Regions from separate parts of the Colwellia sp. MB02u-14 genome, predicted to be linked through region 4. Evidence: predicted binding sites of a transcription regulator. Region 4 holds the regulator's gene; each other region holds the start of a gene.

Region 1 (4,609 bases), on a different contig from region 4:
GCCCAGTTCAAAAATTTAAATATTAATAATATTACGGTATCGCAGCAGGGTTTATCTATCGACACTATTAGCCTTTTAGGCTTAGCAATTGATACCAACCTTGATAAAGAAAAAAATATTACCGGATTGCCCGTTTCGCCAAAAGGTGAGCAACCTACTGAAGCGGCGATAGAAAAAGATGTCAATCAGCCAAATACTGCTGACGTAGCGACAAAGAGTACTGAATCACCCTTCTTATTGTCACTTAATAGCTTTTCATTGGGTGACAGCGCACAAATTCATTTTATTGACCGTAGTACCAGCCCTCATTATGAAAGAGAATTTAGTATCACAACCCTTAACGCTGGCCCTTTTGATAATCAAAAACCAAAGCAAGAGAGCCAATTTTCGTTAAAGGGAAGCAGTGATAAGTATGCTAATTTTGATTTGTCAGCCATTGCTAAGCCTTTTAGTCATGAAGACTTTTATCAATTAAAAGGTTTCTTCAAAGAAGTGAGCCTACCGTCATTATCAACCTATATCTCAGGCGCACTTAAACATGAACTTAAGAGCGGCCAGCTTGATGTAGAACTTGATATTACCGTTAATAATGCCAATATTGACGGTAATACCGTATTACTTTTAAGAGGCGTTGAACTTGGCGCAGCCAACGATCATGAAACGGGCACCATAAAAAGCCAGACATCAGTGCCGTTTAATATAGCATTAGGCATGTTAAAAGACGGCGATGGGAATGTAGAGCTAGATATTCCATTAACAGGCAGCACCAATGATCCATCGTTTGGCATGAGTGGTTTTATCAGCTTAATGGTTAAGCAAGCAACAATGTCAGCAGCTAAAGAGTATTTGATGGCAACATTTGTTCCCTATGCCAATGTTGTCAATATTGCTATATCAGCAGGTGGTTACTTACTCAAAGTGCGCTTTAATGACCTTGAATTCCCTGTAAAAGATACTCAATTAACAGATCAACATAGTAAGTTTCTCACTCAGTTTTCTTCGTTAATGAAAGACAAACTTGAGACACAGTTAACGTTATGTGCAATTGCAACACCAGCGGATATTAACAAACCCTTAGGTGCTGCAATTACCAACAAAGATGAAATAAAGCAACTCGCTAAATTGTCTGAGCAACGTCTCAATGCTTTTAAAGATTACATGGTTAAAGAACAAGACATTGCCTCTGCAAGACTGTTACTTTGCTACCCTAAAATAGATTCATCTATCGGTGCGAAGCCAAGGATTACCTTTACTGATTAGGCTTTATCAGTTTCATTTAACAAAAAACGCGAGCATATTACGTGCTCGCGTTTTTTTTATCTATTTTTTGTGCTTTATATTTACAAGTTTGATCATTCTCTCGTTTAACCCATAAAAAGGTTAGATACATTTTTGTAGGTAATGAAAAAATCAACCCAAAAGCCATACAGGCAGCGCAGATAATAATACCTTTTACGCCCATTTTTTCAGGCAGATCCGCATAAGATAAAAGATAATAGCCAAGTAAGAAAAGAAAAAGGCCAAAAAACATCATCACTTTTAGTAATTTAATCGTTTGCTTATCAGTCACTTTATCCCCTCTACTTTGTTAAGACTAAAAATAACATAAGGGATTTATAAAAGGTTTGCCGAAGTCAATAAAGTGTATAAATAATAAAAGCTAATTAAATATATCTTTTAAACCATCAGCAAAAGCGATAAAACGTTCTTTCAGTGTACGTTTAAGGGTGATATCTAAAGCTCCGAATAACACGACTCCTTCAACGTAAATGGTGGGGGCATCAATATAATCAGTAGATGGCGCTTTATTGTCGACACCACCAAAAACACAAAAAGCTTTTGAAACGACTTTCACATTTTCAGGCACATATATATCAATGCCACCAAACAAACAAAAGACTTTTACCGTAACTTCTCTTTGCGTAAATATGGCTTCACTAAAATCGATATCACAACCACCAAAAATATTTATTGACTTAATTTCTTTAGCGACACGCCATTCGCCACTGCGGCCACTTCCACTAAAAATATTAACAAGTAAATCACTTTCATCAGTTGGAGTAGAAGCATAATTAAAGCGAAAGTCTTCCTTTTTCTTCTCTATATATTCTTGATCGACGGTTAAGTCTAAATCTGCAACAAGTGAAACAAGCTCTTCATTTGATTCAAAAGCCATTGCTTGGTCTAATCGTCTTTCAAAAGCTTCATGTGAAAGCTCACCGTGACTATAATTCATCACTAATTGGTCAACAACCTCTTCTCTTACTTTATCGATAGGTCGGTCTGCAATGTTAACGGCCATCTTATTATTCCTTTAAACAGTTAAAATACGATTGAAAATAAAGCAATAAACAGACCATCAATAATAATAATAAATTACAATAACTTACATATATAGGGTAATAAAAAAACATAAAAGACATTATGATTTAGTACTTTTAACCATTATCCATGTAATTTAACCAACCCATCAAGCAAAAAATAAGGCTTGTTATTTACAATTACCATAAAATTGTGGCGCTAATTCATCATAGGCTTTATCAAGTCGATTAATCAAATCTGTTGAGGTATTAAATCTACTCGCTAAATAAAAATTACGCGTTAAATAATTGATAGAAAAAACAGGTTCTATTTTGTCAGCATAAGGTGAGTTTGTTGCTATGAGTGATGTAAAGTATGTTGAAGAGAGAACAATCAGTTCAACACGGTCAAAGGCTAACATTTGAATAAAATTATCGTTATTATAAGAAATAGACAGATTCTTTTCTGGTTCAAAACCTAGCCTTAATAAATACTCCGCTGATGCTTGCCCTTTTTGTGCATCAATAAGGTGATTTTTTGCTTCGGCTACTGAATTCAGTTGAATGTCAGGTCTGCTTTTTGACCGATAAAATGAAAATTCTATCAAACATAATGGTGCTACCCACCGAAATAAAGACTCTCTTTCTTGTGTCCTTAACAACGAAAATATAAAGAGATTAGGTTGCGTTAACGCTAATTGATAACCTCGTGCCCACGGAAATATCTTTACCTGATAATTTATAGACAGCGATGAAAGAGTAATTTTACTTTATCAACAGACAGTCCCCCAAGCTCACCGATTTCATTAATCACTTGGTAAGGCGGATAAATTTCAGATACCACCTGAATGACAGGTCGTTCTTTTTCTGAAGTTTTCGCTTCATTTTCATTATATGCATAACTATCCATACTAATAAAAATAAGTAAAATAAGTAAAATAAGTAAAATAAGTAAATTATTTTTAAATAATAAGGTCATAAAACAAGGCAATATTCAGTCAAAGTTTAACAACTACCTAGGTTGACATACGCATGATTTATCACTTTAAAAAGTTAAGATAAGCCTTGATCAACCGGTGAGGTTCTTATAAATTCATCCTTATGATATGAATATTAGACGATAATAAAATAAATGATGCATAAACAATCGCAAGAACGTCAAGTAGAAGCACAAAAAGTTGCCAAAAGTATACAAAAACCCAAGCAAACCAAAGAACAAACCAAGCTTATTGCTCAAGGCATTGAAAAAGGTATTGCCGAATATAAAAAGCAACAGGGGAAGAAATCACGAGAGCGAGATAAAGCTAAAAAATCACTATTAAGAGAAAAGAACAACCAAGAAAAACTCGCCACAAATAATATCGATGAAAGACCACAAACAAGAAAATCACTCAACTTACCTTGGTCGCTTTTAACATTAAGTTGGGTCAGCTTTATCCTTTATATTAACCTCTCATAAAAGCGAATAAAAAGTAATGATGCTAGCAAATGACTTTATAATGTAGCTCGATTTTTTTATCTTTACTTAAATATCGCACTAAATTAATACCCCCTAAATAGATAATCAAGGGTTAAGACTAAGGTATAAGTCGATTTACAAGCACGTTACGTTATACTCAGTTGCCTTGATTATAATCAATAAAGTATTTCTCAGTTACGGCATACTTTATTTATCATCATTAATAAGAGCGACTTACTATGTCATTATTCGACCAAGACAAGAAAAAAGTAAAATGGGATCAGTTTCTAAAGTCCGGTAATCGAATTTTTATTGGCTCTAATGCCGCTGTTCCCAACGCCTTAATCGACGACTTAATTGCTAATAGCGCTAAATTACACGACATAGAAACGGTACATATTTTAACGCTCTCTGATAATAAGTGGGCGACGCCTGAACACAAAGATCTATTCAAAGTAAATGCGTTATTTATTGGTGGGAAAAATATTCGTGAAGCCATTGCTGAAGGCCGGGCTGATTACACTCCCAGCTTTATTTCTGATATTCCCCGCTTATTTCGTGAAAATGTTTTACCACTTGATGCCGCTTTAATCATGGTGAGTCCTCCAGATGAATATGGTTATTGCTCACTGGGTGTTAGTGTCGATATCGTCTCATCGGCAGTGAAATCAGCAACCTATGTTATTGCACAAATTAACTCAAAGATGCCACGCACTAATGGCCATAGCTTTGTTCATGTTAATCAGATACATGCATGGCTAGAAGCCGAGCAAACACTTCCTGTTTTCCCACAACCCACCATTGACCGTGTCGCAGAACAAGTAGGACAATATGTTTCAATGCTCATTGA
Region 2 (4,609 bases), on a different contig from region 4:
CGTAATACCTATAATCAAAATCACCTCAATCAAGTAGTTGATATTAGAAACTAAAAAAGGCTTGATTCATCATTTATTTCCAGCCTACTAACCATTTATCACTTATTTTTAAATCACGCCAATCTATGGTGTATTCATTGTGGGTCATCACTGCTTCTATAATACAGTGGGTCACTATTTGGTCTTCATCAAACTCAACCTTAGTGATAACAAAATGCTTTTCTTTGTTAACAATATCAACTTTAGTCCATTTGCTGTTAATAAGTGCTTTAGGGTTAACTTTATTCATCTTTACCTTAGTCATTATTTATTCTTTTAAAAAAGAGAGTTTAAATACCGATAATGAAAATTGACCTGCAGTCTTTTTAGTCATTAAAAACCCTACTTCTCTAATTGCTACAGAATTAAGTATCGGCGCACTTTGTATCATTCTTCCTCGAAAACTTGCCTTAAAATCAGCAATTGAGAGCGTAATTTTTTCACGCTTATTAACTATGGTTTTAAAATCATGTTTGTAAGCTAAACGGTAACCATTAATATAAATAACTAGTCTCAATTGATAAGTCTGACCATCACCTTTTACATCAATAACGAGATTTCTAGCACCTTCAGGAAGATTTTCAACAGCACGGAAAACAGAGCTAAACCCTCCATTATTATCAAGTGAGATATTGCCATTAAAAATGCCATGGTCTTTTTCAAAAGTCATATTTCCATTTGATAAGCCTCCCATAACATTGTCATCGGTTACTCGCCAGAGTCCTTTTTCTTGCTTTGAAAAATCAATCATATAAGCCTTTTCATCCAAACTATCGCTTTCAATAACGTATCCATTACCGTTGTTACTATTTGCATAGACACTAAAAAGCATTAATAAACTTAATACCAATCTCATCAGTAAATCTCATTTAAGTATCTGTAGTTAAATATTCATATTGATACGTAGAGTTAACTTTTTAAGATCAAAAGATAAAGAATGAGCTAAAGTTTAACTTCTAACGTATAAAGCCCTAATTAAATTAATAATCAATGAGTCAATAAATACATGCGCATTTTTTTATTTATATTGTTCATCAGCCTAGCATCAGGTTGTAGCACAAAATATACAAATCAATCAGTAACAGGGATGTCTTTCCCTTCGGTTACCGGACAAACATTAGAAGAAAATACGGTAAAGATCCCTGAAGACTTTAACAAAGACTTTACCTTGCTACTCGTTGGGTACAAACAAAATTCACAGTTTGATATCGACCGATGGCTAATTGGTTTAGATATGACAGGGACTAACGTTGATGTTTATGAACTTCCTACCATTCAGGGATTATTCCCAAGGATGTTCAGTACATTTATTGATAACGGTATGCGTGCGGGTATCCCAAAACCCCTTTGGAAAGGAGTGATCACTGTTTACGAAGATGGTGATAAAGTACAAGCTTTTACGGGTAATGAGGCCCCTAATAATGCTAGAGTTCTATTGTTAGACAAAGATGGAATTGTGCTTTATTTTTATGATGATGGTTTCTCAGTTGCAGCACTTAATGAACTTAGAAATCAATTAACGCCTTCAAAATAGTGATAGACACTTTGTAGTAATGGTAAGAAATAATCTCTCAAAGCTATTATTTCTTACCGAATTTCTTTTCTCTCCCCTCTATAACAGATGCTCCCGTCCCTATGACCTCCCAAGAAATTTCAAAGAATATTGTTTTAAAATGAATGGTAAACGAGTGATATTTTTCACTGGCTGTCGCACCATCATGGGGCGTTTACTTAGATTGGTGCATTTATCAAATCCTTTAAGCATATTTATTTTTGCCTATTTAATAAATAATCATTATTTTACAAAAGACTAACAAACAAGTGCTCAGTTGAATTTAAGTGGCATGAGACTTGAACTGTAAACATATGAGTATTTATCTACAGTGAAAATTATGCTTTCAGCTTTTATTGCACACCACAAACTACCTAAAGAATTTGGGCACACCGTAAAGCAGTATTACCGACCACTTGCTGATCGGATATATCGACAATTTAAAAAGAATAACACACCATACTTTGTTGGCATTAATGGCTGTCAAGGTAGTGGAAAGTCGACATTAACCGACTTTATTGCTGAGTATTTAATTGCTAAGTACCAACTGAATGTTGTTGTCATGTCTTTAGATGATTTTTATTTAACCGGTGATAAGCGCAACAAGCTTGCTCATGATGTGCATCCACTATTGGCAACGAGAGGCGTTCCGGGGACTCATGATGTGGTAGCGCTTGAACAAGTACTTGACCAATTAAATACCCAAAAAACCGATTTTCTCATTCCTAAATTCAATAAAGCGACCGATGAACCCTTCCCGAAAGAACAATGGACAGTCATTGAAAAAAACGTTGATATCATTTTATTAGAAGGCTGGTGTTGGGGCGTAACACCGCAAACTCAAGCACAATTAAAGTCACCTATTAATGAACTTGAATTACAACATGACGCAAATGGCCAATGGCGAAATTATGTCAATGAACAACTCAAAAAAGCTTATGCCCCTTTATATAAAAAAATGGACTTTTGGTTAGCACTGCAAGCGCCATCATTTGACTGTGTTTATAAATGGCGATTAGAACAAGAGCAAAAATTACAAGTCAGAAATATTGGTTTAGTAAATTCAAAAGTGATGACTCCAGAAGAAATACTTAATTTCACCCAATATTTTCAAAGGTTAAGTGTGCAAAGCTGTACGAGCATATCACAGTCTGCTGACGCAATTTTTTACTTGAATTATGCTCGTCAGATCACTGAAAAACCAGTGAAGGATGAGCAATGAGCCCATTTGAAATACTGATTTTTAGTGATCTAGATGGCACATTACTGGATCACTTCACTTATCAATCGACAGCAGCGATCCAAACGCTTGAACAATTGAAGCGAGCGAGTATTCCCGTTATTTTAAATACCAGTAAAACATTGGCAGAATTAGCGAGCATTAACAGCAAACTTAAGCTAAATAACCCCTTTATTGTAGAAAATGGCGCTGCGATTTATATACCACTCAATACCTTTGCGAAACAGCCCTCAGACACCGTAATTATTGATAACTATTGGGTAAAATCATTTTGTTTACCAAGACAGCATTGGCTAACGTTGTTGTCTGAACAAACCGATGAATTTAAAAAGTATTATCGAAGTTTTTCGATGATGTCATTGGAAACATTATCCCAAGAAACGGGGTTAACCTTAGCCGAAGCCCAACGTGCTAAGCAAAGGCAATATGGTGAACCTATTCAATGGTTAGGTGATGAAGCCACCAAAAATAAGTTTATAGATCACCTGCTTAATTTAGGCGCGAATGTTGTTCAAGGCGGAAGATTTATTCATATTGGAGGTTACTGTGATAAAGGCCAAGCCCTGATCTGGCTCACTGAACAATATCGAGAAAATGCTAATAATCCTGCAATTATGACCATTGCTTTAGGTGATGGAGAAAATGATAGCCCGATGTTAGAAGCCGCAGATATCGCGGTACAAATTCGTTCACCCGTTCATAATTTCCCCAAGTTATACCGTCAATTTAAAACGACTCGTACTCAATTATATGGTCCACAAGGCTGGGCTGAAGCGATACAAGTGCTTTTAGTAAAGCAACTATCCCATTCAACTAATACATACAATTAATGAAGAGGTAAACCATGGCTGATTTTTATCAAAACGGTACCGTAACAACGTTACATAATTTAGCACAGCGTGAACCAGCAGATATGGCTGCTGAATTATTAGACTTTTCTAAAAAACGCCCTTTAGGGCTTATTTTACCTTCATTGTTTTCTGAATTAGAAGGTGAAGCCTTACCCGATATTATTAATAAAATTAAAGATGTCGAGTATTTGTCTGAGATAGTTATTGGCCTCGACCGAGCCAACCTCAAGCAATACAAACATGCCTTAACTTTTTTTGGACAACTGCCACAGCACCATAGAGTGCTTTGGAATGATGGGCCTAGATTACAAGCGATAGATGAAAAACTACAAGCCCTTGGCCTAGCCCCAAAAGAGTTAGGCAAAGGGCGAAATGTTTGGTATTGCATGGGCTATATTTTGGCTTCGGGTAAAGCTGAATCTATTGCGTTACACGACTGTGATATTTTGACCTATGAACGAGAATTACTCGATAGGCTTCTATATCCAGTGGCGAATCCAATGTTTAACTATGAGTTTGCCAAAGGTTTTTATGCGCGCGTGGCGGGCGGGAAAATAAATGGCCGTGTCTCCCGTCTATTAGTAACACCACTGATTAAAGCGTTGAAAAAAACAGTCGGTCATTGCGACTATTTAGAATACATGGACAGTTTTTTATATCCTTTAGCAGGTGAGTTTTCTTTCCGTCGAGATGTATTAAACGATATTCGTATTCCCAGTGATTGGGGCCTTGAGATAGGCGTGTTATCAGAGATGTATCGCAACTATTCGCCTAACCGTTTATGCCAAGTAGATATAGCCGCAACGTACGATCATAAGCATCAAGATTTATCGTTAGATAATACTGATGGTGGTTTATCAAAAATGTCGATTGATATCAGCAAAGCCTTTATTCGTAAACTTGCTACTCAAGGTGAAACATTCACTG
Region 3 (4,609 bases), 340 kb from region 4:
AGATTATGCAGGGTCAAAAACATGTGCTTGTCGTGGATAACGACATTGCCAGGCGCGATCAAATAGCCACCGTATTATCATTTGTAGGCGAACATTTTTATGTTTGCCCTGAAGAAGATATTAATCAGTATTTTAACGAATCTGATCATATTCTTACCGTTATTTTATGCGGTAAGGTCAGTGAGCTGCTTGTTGAATTTGTTAACAAGCATCCCGCAACCCCCTTTATTTTACATGATGTGCTTGATGCTAGTTTACTTAATAAAGCGGTAAATGTACTAGGCAGTTTGGCTGTACCATTGAATTATGCTCAACTTACTGAGCAAGTACATCACTGCCATCAATACCATAACCAATTACCTTCAAAAAGAAACCACAATGGTCCTAATCTGTTATTTCGATCTTTGGTCGGTACCAGCGAGCCTATGCTACAAGTTAGATTTTTAATTGAGCAAGTGGCAAGTACTCAAGCCAGTGTGTTGGTCTTAGGAGAATCCGGAACGGGTAAAGAAGTTGTTGCACGTAATATTCATAATTTGTCTGATCGTGCAAAAGGACCTTTTGTACCGGTTAATTGTGGGGCTATTCCTGGTGAATTACTCGAAAGTGAGTTATTTGGCCATGAAAAAGGGGCATTTACAGGGGCTATTTCTACGCGCAAAGGCCGTTTTGAAATGGCAGAAGGTGGTACCTTATTTCTTGATGAAATCGGAGATATGCCACAACCCATGCAAGTAAAGCTTCTGCGTGTGCTACAAGAGCGTACTTTTGAACGCGTAGGTGGTGCAAAAAGTATTAAAACTAACGTCCGTATCATTGCCGCGACGCACCAACACTTAGAAGAGATGATCACCGCAGGAACCTTTCGTGAAGATCTGTTTTATCGTCTGAATGTTTTTCCTATTGAAACACCGGCACTACGTGATAGAAAAGAAGATATTCCTTTGCTGATTAAAGAACTTATTGCTCGTTTTGAAGCAGAGCAAGGACAAAGTGTTCGTTTTACTGAGCAAGCGATTGAATCGTTAAAACTACATGCTTGGGCGGGTAATGTTCGTGAACTATCAAACTTGATTGAGCGTATGATTATTATGTTTGGTGAGCAGGTTGTCAATGTCAATGAATTACCTGCAAAATATCGTCATATTGATGTTGAAGAGTATCAACCGGCATATCCTGATGAGTTGCAAGAACGTGATGCGATAAATGAGCTATTTGCTGGTTTTGATTACGATGATGACGAAGAAGACATCACGAATTTTGATGATGAACTCAAAGGTGAATCTGTCGTTGATGTGCTACCCAATGAGGGTTTAAATTTAAAAGAGTACTTAGCAGATTTAGAAGTTTCGATGATAAACCAAGCGCTTGATAAAAATGATTGGGTGGTTGCTCGCTCTGCAGAATTACTTGGGATGCGCAGAACCACGTTAGTTGAAAAAATGCGAAAGTATAGTTTACAAAAGCATACCAGCTAATCGTTTTTTGTGCGCTTTTATCTTTACGTAGAATGACACTTAGCGACTACTTCGTTGAGTGTTTTTTGTTAGTAGACGGTAAAGCCAAATCTTTGACAACGTTTTTTGTACGTAAAATGACTTCTAACCTCATGTAAATTAATACAAAGCCTCTTTGGCATAGTTAATGCTTTATTCAGTTAGTATTTTAAAATTGAGTAAAGTATATGACCGTTGCAGTTTCACATTCATTAGCATCTTCAACCTTATCTTCATCCCTTAATTGTGTGGAAGATAGTTTATTTCATCAAGCTAAGTTTGCTTTTACTCAGCAGCCTTTTTCTGCAAGTGATACTTTAGAAAGTGAAGCATACCGTGGTGAGCTTTCCTTACTTCGTCAAAAATCAAAGCAACTTGAACAAATTATCGATGTTATGCCTACGGGGATGATAATGCTTGATGGTGATGGCATTGTGATTAAAACCAATAAAATTGCTAGCCTGTTGCTTGACGAACCTATTTTGGGTCAAGCGTGGTTTGATGTGATTAAACGCTCTTTTAAACCACGTGCAGACGATTGGCATGAAGTGTCATTAAAAGATGGTCGGCGAGTTAAGCTAGAAATTACCGCCTTGGGTGACCAACCAGGGCAGCTAATTATGATCACCGACCTCACGGAAACACGTTTATTACAAGACAAACTTAGCCATATGCAACGTTTATCTTCATTAGGTCACTTGGTTTCAAAACTTGCTCATCAAATTCGCACCCCACTTTCTGCCGCAATGTTATATGGCGCAAATTTAAAAAATAAAAAACTTTCTCCAGACGATCGCGGTAGTTTTCAAGAAAAATTAATGGCGCGTTTGCACGACTTAGAACAACAAGTAAACGACATGTTGCTCTTTTCCAAAAGTGGCAAGCAGAAAGTTGTTGAACCGCTCTCTATTAATAAATTGATTACATATTCAGTTAACAGTGTTGAAGCCTTAATTTTGCAGGCTAAAGCGAAAGTAAATATCAAACTTTGTGATGATGATTGCCAAATCTTGGGTAATAAGCGCGCTTTGAGCGGGGCAATTGAAAACTTAATTCATAATAGTTTGCAAGTGATCAAACAAGGAGCAGAAATTACACTTACGACTTTCTGCCAAAATGAATATGCCTACATTAGTGTACAAGACAATGGGCAAGGTATTGATAAAGAACTTGCCAGTAAAATTTTTGAACCTTTTTATACATCAAGAGCGCAAGGTACAGGTTTAGGTTTAGCGGTTGTTAAATCAGTTGCAAAGGCGCATCAAGGTGATGTGCGTTTAGTGAGTAAGCCAGGAGAGGGTGCACACTTTTGTATTCACTTGCCTATTTTAGAAACAAACCATGTTAATGGGGAGAACACTAATGGATCAGAGTAAAATATTAGTGGTTGAAGATGATGCGGGACTACGCGAAGCACTCATTGATACCTTGAAATTATCAGGTTATCAGTGTATTGAAGCTGATTCAGGTGAAGTGGCTTTACTTATTCTCAAAGAACAAAGTGTTGATCTTGTGGTGAGTGACGTACAAATGGGTGGGATGTCAGGTTTAACTTTACTTAACAGTATCAAGAGAAAATGGCCAAATTTACCCGTGCTCATTATGACAGCATACGGCACGATTCATGATGCAGTACAAGCGATGCGTGATGGCGCTTGTAATTATATGGCGAAACCTTTTGCTCCTGAAGTTTTGTTAAACATGGTTAATCAATATGTGCCATTAAACGTGACGAAACGTCATGAGCCCGTGGTGGCTGATGCACGCAGCATTGAATTATTAGTGTTGGCTAAAAAAGTGGCGACTACAGATGCTTCCGTTATGGTGCTTGGCCCAAGCGGTTCAGGTAAAGAAGTACTCGCGCAATATGTTCATTATAATTCAAACCGAAGTGACAAGCCTTTTGTTGCTATAAATTGTGCCGCAATTCCTGAGAATATGCTTGAAGCGACTTTATTTGGTTATGAAAAAGGGGCTTTTACTGGCGCCATTCAAGCATGCCCAGGTAAGTTTGAACAAGCGCAGGGTGGTACTATCTTATTAGATGAAATCACTGAAATGGATCTTGGCTTACAAGCAAAAATTTTACGGGTGTTGCAAGAGCGAGAAGTTGAACGTTTAGGGGGGCGTAAAACGATTAAGCTTGATGTTCGTATTATAGCAACCAGTAACCGTGATTTACATGCTGCGGTTAAAGACGGAATATTTCGTGAAGATTTATATTACCGTTTAAATGTTTTTCCATTAACGTGGTTACCATTGAAAAAACGTAGAGATGATATTGTACCTTTAGCTAAGCATTTAATTACCCAAGCATCGGTTGCTAATGGTCTTGTTATCCCAGAACTTACTGCTTCAGCTAGAAATAAACTGGCCAGTTATGATTGGCCGGGTAATGTCCGAGAATTAGACAATGTTATTCAAAGAGCTATTATTTTACACAGTGACCATCTTATTGATGCGGGTGATCTATTAATTGAAAATTTTGATAGTGAAATTGTTACTGAGATACCGTTAGAAAATAATAATGAAGATAAACTAGGCAATGAACTAAAACTACAAGAGCATCAAATTATTCTTGATACGCTGACCGCCTGTCAAGGTAGCCGAAAAGATGTTGCTGAACGATTAGGGATCAGCCCAAGAACACTGCGTTATAAAATAGCCAGAATGCGTGATTCAGGTATTCAAATACCCGCATAAAATAACGACAACGGTTAAAAATTCCCTTATAAACCCAACTTTTTTATTAAAATGTTGGGTTTACTGCTATCAGCCCCTTTAAATAACCACTTCTTCCATAATTATAATACTGGCACCATGCTTGCAATATCTGGTTATATCGTGAACTAAGCCGTTATTTTTAGGGTTAGTAGCAAAAAATTGACACAGGTGAGTAGACCATGAATATCGATACCAATTCTTTATATGCACAAATGCAAAGTATGTCGCTTGGAAACTCATCAGCACAAGGTGTCTCATTTGAAAAAATGGGTAATGACCTCGCAATGGGAGATAACGCTTCTCCGGTTGTCAATAAATCTGCAAGTAGCTTTGGCGATATGCTTAAAGATGCTGTGAATAATGTTAATGATATTCAAAAAGATTCAGGT
Region 4 (4,609 bases):
TACCCGCTTTGAAAAAGATGGTCCAGCAATTAAATTTAGCGCTCGATGAAATTGCCTATATTGGTGATGATATGCCTGATTATGAGTGTATCGACTATGTCGGCTTTGGTATTTCCGTACAAGATGCTCATCCAAGCATTTTATCAATAGCGAATTACACAACCTTTAATCGTGGCGGTTTTGGCGCTGTTAGAGAAATTTGCGACTTAATCATGCTTAGCCAAAATACTTTAGAAAATGCTAGTGGCGCGAGTATATGATATGAATCGACTGTATAGTTTAACGTTAGTATTTTTTATTTTGGCGGGCGCTATTTATGGGATTATTGAATGGAGAAATGCCTCAATACCACAGTTACAAGCGATTGACAAAACACTCACGCCTGACTTTATTGCTGAAAATTTACACAGTAATGTCTACAAGAATGAAGGAAGTTTAGCTTATGTTGTTGATGCACAGCGTATGGAACATTATCCTGAGTTAAACATTACCAATTTTGAGTTTCCTCAATACACCCTTCATCCAAAAAATAATGCGCCCACATGGAAGGTATCTGCCAATGAAGGCATATTATATAACAACAACCGAGTGAAGTTAGAAAAGCATGTGCGCTTGGTAGCAACCGATCAAAATAGCTTATTACAAGAAGTTCAAGGAAAATACTTTGAACTTGATTTAAAAACTAACATCATAAGTTCAGAACAAGAAATTAAAATTATTGGTAAAGGATTTACCATCGATGGTAAGGGTTTAATTGTCGACTTAAACACCAACCAAATGACACTAACTAAACATGTGAAATCCATTTATGAAATTGTTAAAAAATAGCCTACTGTGCTTAATATTATCAGGCGCCTTGCTTTCATCAGCTTTCGCTGAAAAATTTGATATATCACAAAAAATTGAAATTGATGCATCAAGACAAGCAGCAGATCTTAAAAATAAAATTTTCAGCTATATCGACAACGTAGTTATCACCCAAGGTTCATTAATTATTCGTGCCGACTTGGTTCAAGTGCTAACGCAATCAGGTAGCGAAGAAAAAACCTATATTGCGAAAGGGAAACCAGCAACATTTGAACAAACGTTAACCGATGGTACTCTGCTTAATTTGCAAGCAGATGAAATACGATACGAGCCTGGAAACAATTTAGTGATCATTTCAGGAAATGCATTATTACAACAAGAAGACAGTGAAGTCAGTGGTAGTAAAATCACTTACAATATTGATACTCAGTATGTAAATGCTGAGAGTAAAACTAATGAACGAACGAAGACAATTTTTCAGCCTAAAGAAAAAGTACAAGCGAAAAAAAATGACACTAATACTCTGGAAAAAGGTAACTTATGAGTACGAGCACGCTAATGGCGAAAGGTCTTGCTAAGGCTTATAAAGGCAGAAAAGTTGTTAAGAATGTCAGTATGCAAGTCTCAGCAGGACAAATAGTGGGTTTACTCGGCCCTAATGGCGCAGGAAAAACCACCTCTTTCTATATGATTGTTGGTTTGGTTGAAAGTGATAGTGGCGATATTATTCTCAATGATGAAAACCTCACGTTAGCACCTATGCATGAACGCGCAAGAAAAGGGATAGGGTACTTGCCACAAGAAGCCTCTATCTTTCGAAAACTGAGTGTTTACGATAATATTATGGCCATTTTGCAAACACGAAAAGAATTATCTAATGCAGAACGTGAAGAAAAGCTAGAACATTTAGTTGAAGAATTTAACATAGGTCATATTAAAGATAATTTAGGCATGAGCTTATCAGGTGGTGAACGTCGCCGAGTAGAGATTGCTCGAGCTTTAGCCGCAGAGCCCAAATTTATTTTATTAGATGAACCTTTTGCGGGTGTTGACCCAATTTCAGTAGGTGATATCAAAAAAATTATTCTACACTTAAAAGAACGTGGTATTGGTGTTTTGATCACCGACCATAATGTAAGAGAAACCCTTGATGTGTGTGAACATGCTTATATTGTTAGTCATGGTGAACTTATTGCAGAAGGTAATGCAGATCAAATTCTTGCAAATCAACATGTAAGAGATGTATACCTTGGTGAACAATTCACGCTATAGTAGCTAATAAGTTAATAATATTTTCGTATATCGACAATATTCAATTAAAAATAATAGGAAGTTAATGACCTAAATGCGCCCTACTCTACAACTCCGCATAGGACAACAATTAACCATGACGCCTCAATTGCAGCAAGCAATCAAATTGCTGCAATTGTCAACGTTAGAGCTTCAGCAAGAAATTCAAGAGGCCTTAGAAAATAATCCATTACTAGAAATGGATGAATCGTCAAACAATGCTGAAGATAAAAGTACTGACAATCTTGAAGAAGCTCACACAGCTGGTGCAGGTGATATTAAAGAGAAAGCCGTTTCTGATGGCAGCGAAGACTCTACACCCACCATCGATGAGATCACCACCACTGAAGCAATGGATAAAAATGATATCCCTGAAGAATTAAACATGGATACGACCTGGGATGACAACTACACCGCAGGTGCAGCGAGTTCTAATTCGGGACCCGCTTCAGAAGATTATACTTACCAAGGCGAAACTCAAGATTCTATTCAAGACCACTTACGCTGGCAAATGGAATTAAGCCCTTTCACCGAAACCGACCGTGCTATAGCTACCGCAATCATAGATGCCGTTGACGATGCTGGCTATTTGACCGTTTCCAGTGAAGACATTCTAGACAGTGTTGCCATTGAAGGTGTTGAACTTGATGAAATAGAGGTGGTACTAAAACGTATTAACCTCTTTGACCCTGTTGGCGTTGCTGCACGTTCTATTTCAGAATGTTTAATTATTCAACTTAACCAATTTGACCCCGCAACGCCGTGGTTAGCAGAAAGTAAGTTGGTGTTACGTGACCATATTAATCTGCTGGGTAGCCGAGATTATCGTACGTTAATGCGTAAAACTCGACTAAAAGAAGAGCAACTTCGCGAAGTCGTCCGCCTGATTCAATCACTTGATCCTAGACCTGGCGACAGTGTTATCAAAAGTGATGATCAATACGTTATTCCTGATGTTTCTGTTGAAAAGAAAAATGGGCGTTGGGTTGTTGAACTAAATCCTGATACAGCACCAAAGCTGTCTGTCAATCAGCAATATGCTTCGATGTCTCGTTCGATGAAGTCAACGGCAGACACACAGTTTATTCGCTCAAATTTACAAGAAGCTAAATGGTTTATTAAAAGTTTAGAAAGTCGTAACGATACCTTATTGAAAGTGTCAAACTGTATTGTTCAACGACAAATTGGTTTTTTCGAACATGGTAATGAAGCCATGCGTCCTATGGTTCTAAATGATATTGCCGAAGCTGTCGATATGCATGAATCAACCATTTCTCGGGTAACAACACAAAAGTATATGCATACGCCACGAGGAATTTTTGAACTGAAATTTTTCTTTTCAAGTCATGTAGGGACAGAAAGTGGTGGCGAATGTTCATCAACCGCTATTCGTGCATTAATCAAAAAATTTGTCGCGGCTGAAATACCCGCAAAGCCATTAAGTGATAGTAAAATGGCTGACTTATTAGCCACTCAAGGAATAAATGTTGCTCGGCGTACTATTGCAAAATATCGCGAGTCACTTTCTATTCCCCCTTCTAACCAACGAAAAAGTTTACTTTAACGAAAAGATGAGGAATTAAGCTTATGCAAATTAATCTTTCTGGTCACCATGTTGAAATTACCGAAGCTTTACGAGAAAATGTCAATATAAAAATGGCAAAGTTGACCCGACATTTTGACCATATCAATAATGTTCATGTTGTTCTCACCGTTGAGAAATCAAACCAAATTGCAGAAGCGACGATTCATCTTAGTGGCACTGATTTACATGCTAAAGCTGAAAATCCAGATATGTACGCCTCTATTGACAGTCTTGTTGATAAACTTGATCGGCAAATATTAAAGTACAAAGGCAAAACGAATCAGCATTAATGCTGTTTTTTATCTTTTCTCTAATCAAAGAATGTAAGTAGTGTAATGAAGTTGCAAGATATCCTAACCCTTGACTGCACACTCTGTGCCGTTAAGGGGACTAGCAAAAAAAAACTCCTTGAAATAATTAGCGCCACTGCGGCAAAAAAAATTGAGAACCTTGATACACATCAGCTATTTGAAAGTTTAATGGCGCGTGAAAAAGTGGGTTCTACCGGCATCGGTAACGGTATAGCTATCCCTCATGGGCGTTTGTCAAATACCTCACAAGTCATTGCCGTTTTACTGACCAGTGAACAAGCGGTGGAATTTGACTCTATAGATAATCGCGGGGTAGATATTATTATTGCGCTGTTTGTGCCCGAAGAGAACTGCCAACAACATTTAGAAACGCTACAAAGTATTGCACAAGTATTTAGTACCAAACAAATCGCAAAACAAGTAAGAAAGTGTCAAAATTCGCAAGAGCTTTTTAATTTAATAAAGCAAGCTGCACGTTAATAAATACAATAAAAAGTCAGGAAAATTCAAATGAAACTCATGATAGTCAGTGGTCGTTCAGGGTCAGGTAAAAGTGTTGCATTGCGTGTGCTCGAAGATTTAGGCTACTACTGCGTAGATAATATTCCTGTTAACT

What was found. The regulator sigma-54, encoded in region 4, starts transcription at its own class of promoters, with help from an activator protein. The targets are predictions, from matches to a motif close to GTTGGCACGNNNNTNGNNT.
Positions count from the first base shown of each region.
Region 1: H4J52_RS17160 (LiaF domain-containing protein) is a predicted target of sigma-54. The motif match lies at 2,343-2,361, and genes of this name have one in related genera.
Region 2: H4J52_RS03365 (kinase) is a predicted target of sigma-54. The motif match lies at 1,878-1,896, and genes of this name have one in related genera.
Region 3: H4J52_RS10815 (PAS domain-containing sensor histidine kinase) is a predicted target of sigma-54. The motif match lies at 1,632-1,650, and genes of this name have one in related genera.

Region 1 is NZ_JACGUX010000087.1:171,082-175,690, forward strand. It holds gene H4J52_RS17150 (DUF748 domain-containing protein) at 1-1,260, shown strand, start outside; gene H4J52_RS17155 (hypothetical protein) at 1,298-1,570, opposite strand; gene H4J52_RS17160 (LiaF domain-containing protein) at 1,661-2,302, opposite strand; gene H4J52_RS17165 (hypothetical protein) at 2,492-2,908, opposite strand; gene H4J52_RS17170 (hypothetical protein) at 3,040-3,279, opposite strand; gene H4J52_RS17175 (DUF2956 domain-containing protein) at 3,433-3,759, shown strand; gene H4J52_RS17180 (GNAT family N-acetyltransferase) at 3,999-4,609, shown strand, end outside.
Region 2 is NZ_JACGUX010000047.1:47,395-52,003, reverse strand. It holds gene H4J52_RS03385 (LysR family transcriptional regulator) at 1-5, shown strand, start outside; gene H4J52_RS03380 (TIGR02450 family Trp-rich protein) at 74-289, opposite strand; gene H4J52_RS03375 (CIA30 family protein) at 308-895, opposite strand; gene H4J52_RS03370 (hypothetical protein) at 1,046-1,573, shown strand; gene H4J52_RS03365 (kinase) at 1,932-2,813, shown strand; gene H4J52_RS03360 (mannosyl-3-phosphoglycerate phosphatase) at 2,810-3,661, shown strand; gene H4J52_RS03355 (glycosyl transferase) at 3,676-4,609, shown strand, end outside.
Region 3 is NZ_JACGUX010000079.1:104,799-109,407, reverse strand. It holds gene H4J52_RS10820 (sigma-54 dependent transcriptional regulator) at 6-1,478, shown strand; gene H4J52_RS10815 (PAS domain-containing sensor histidine kinase) at 1,685-2,872, shown strand; gene H4J52_RS10810 (sigma-54 dependent transcriptional regulator) at 2,859-4,199, shown strand; gene fliE (flagellar hook-basal body complex protein FliE) at 4,400-4,609, shown strand, end outside.
Region 4 is NZ_JACGUX010000079.1:440,747-445,355, forward strand. It holds gene kdsC (3-deoxy-manno-octulosonate-8-phosphatase KdsC) at 1-260, shown strand, start outside; gene lptC (LPS export ABC transporter periplasmic protein LptC) at 262-828, shown strand; gene lptA (lipopolysaccharide transport periplasmic protein LptA) at 809-1,351, shown strand; gene lptB (LPS export ABC transporter ATP-binding protein) at 1,348-2,079, shown strand; gene H4J52_RS12355 (RNA polymerase factor sigma-54) at 2,153-3,661, shown strand; gene hpf (ribosome hibernation promoting factor) at 3,685-3,972, shown strand; gene ptsN (PTS IIA-like nitrogen regulatory protein PtsN) at 4,018-4,473, shown strand; gene rapZ (RNase adapter RapZ) at 4,504-4,609, shown strand, end outside.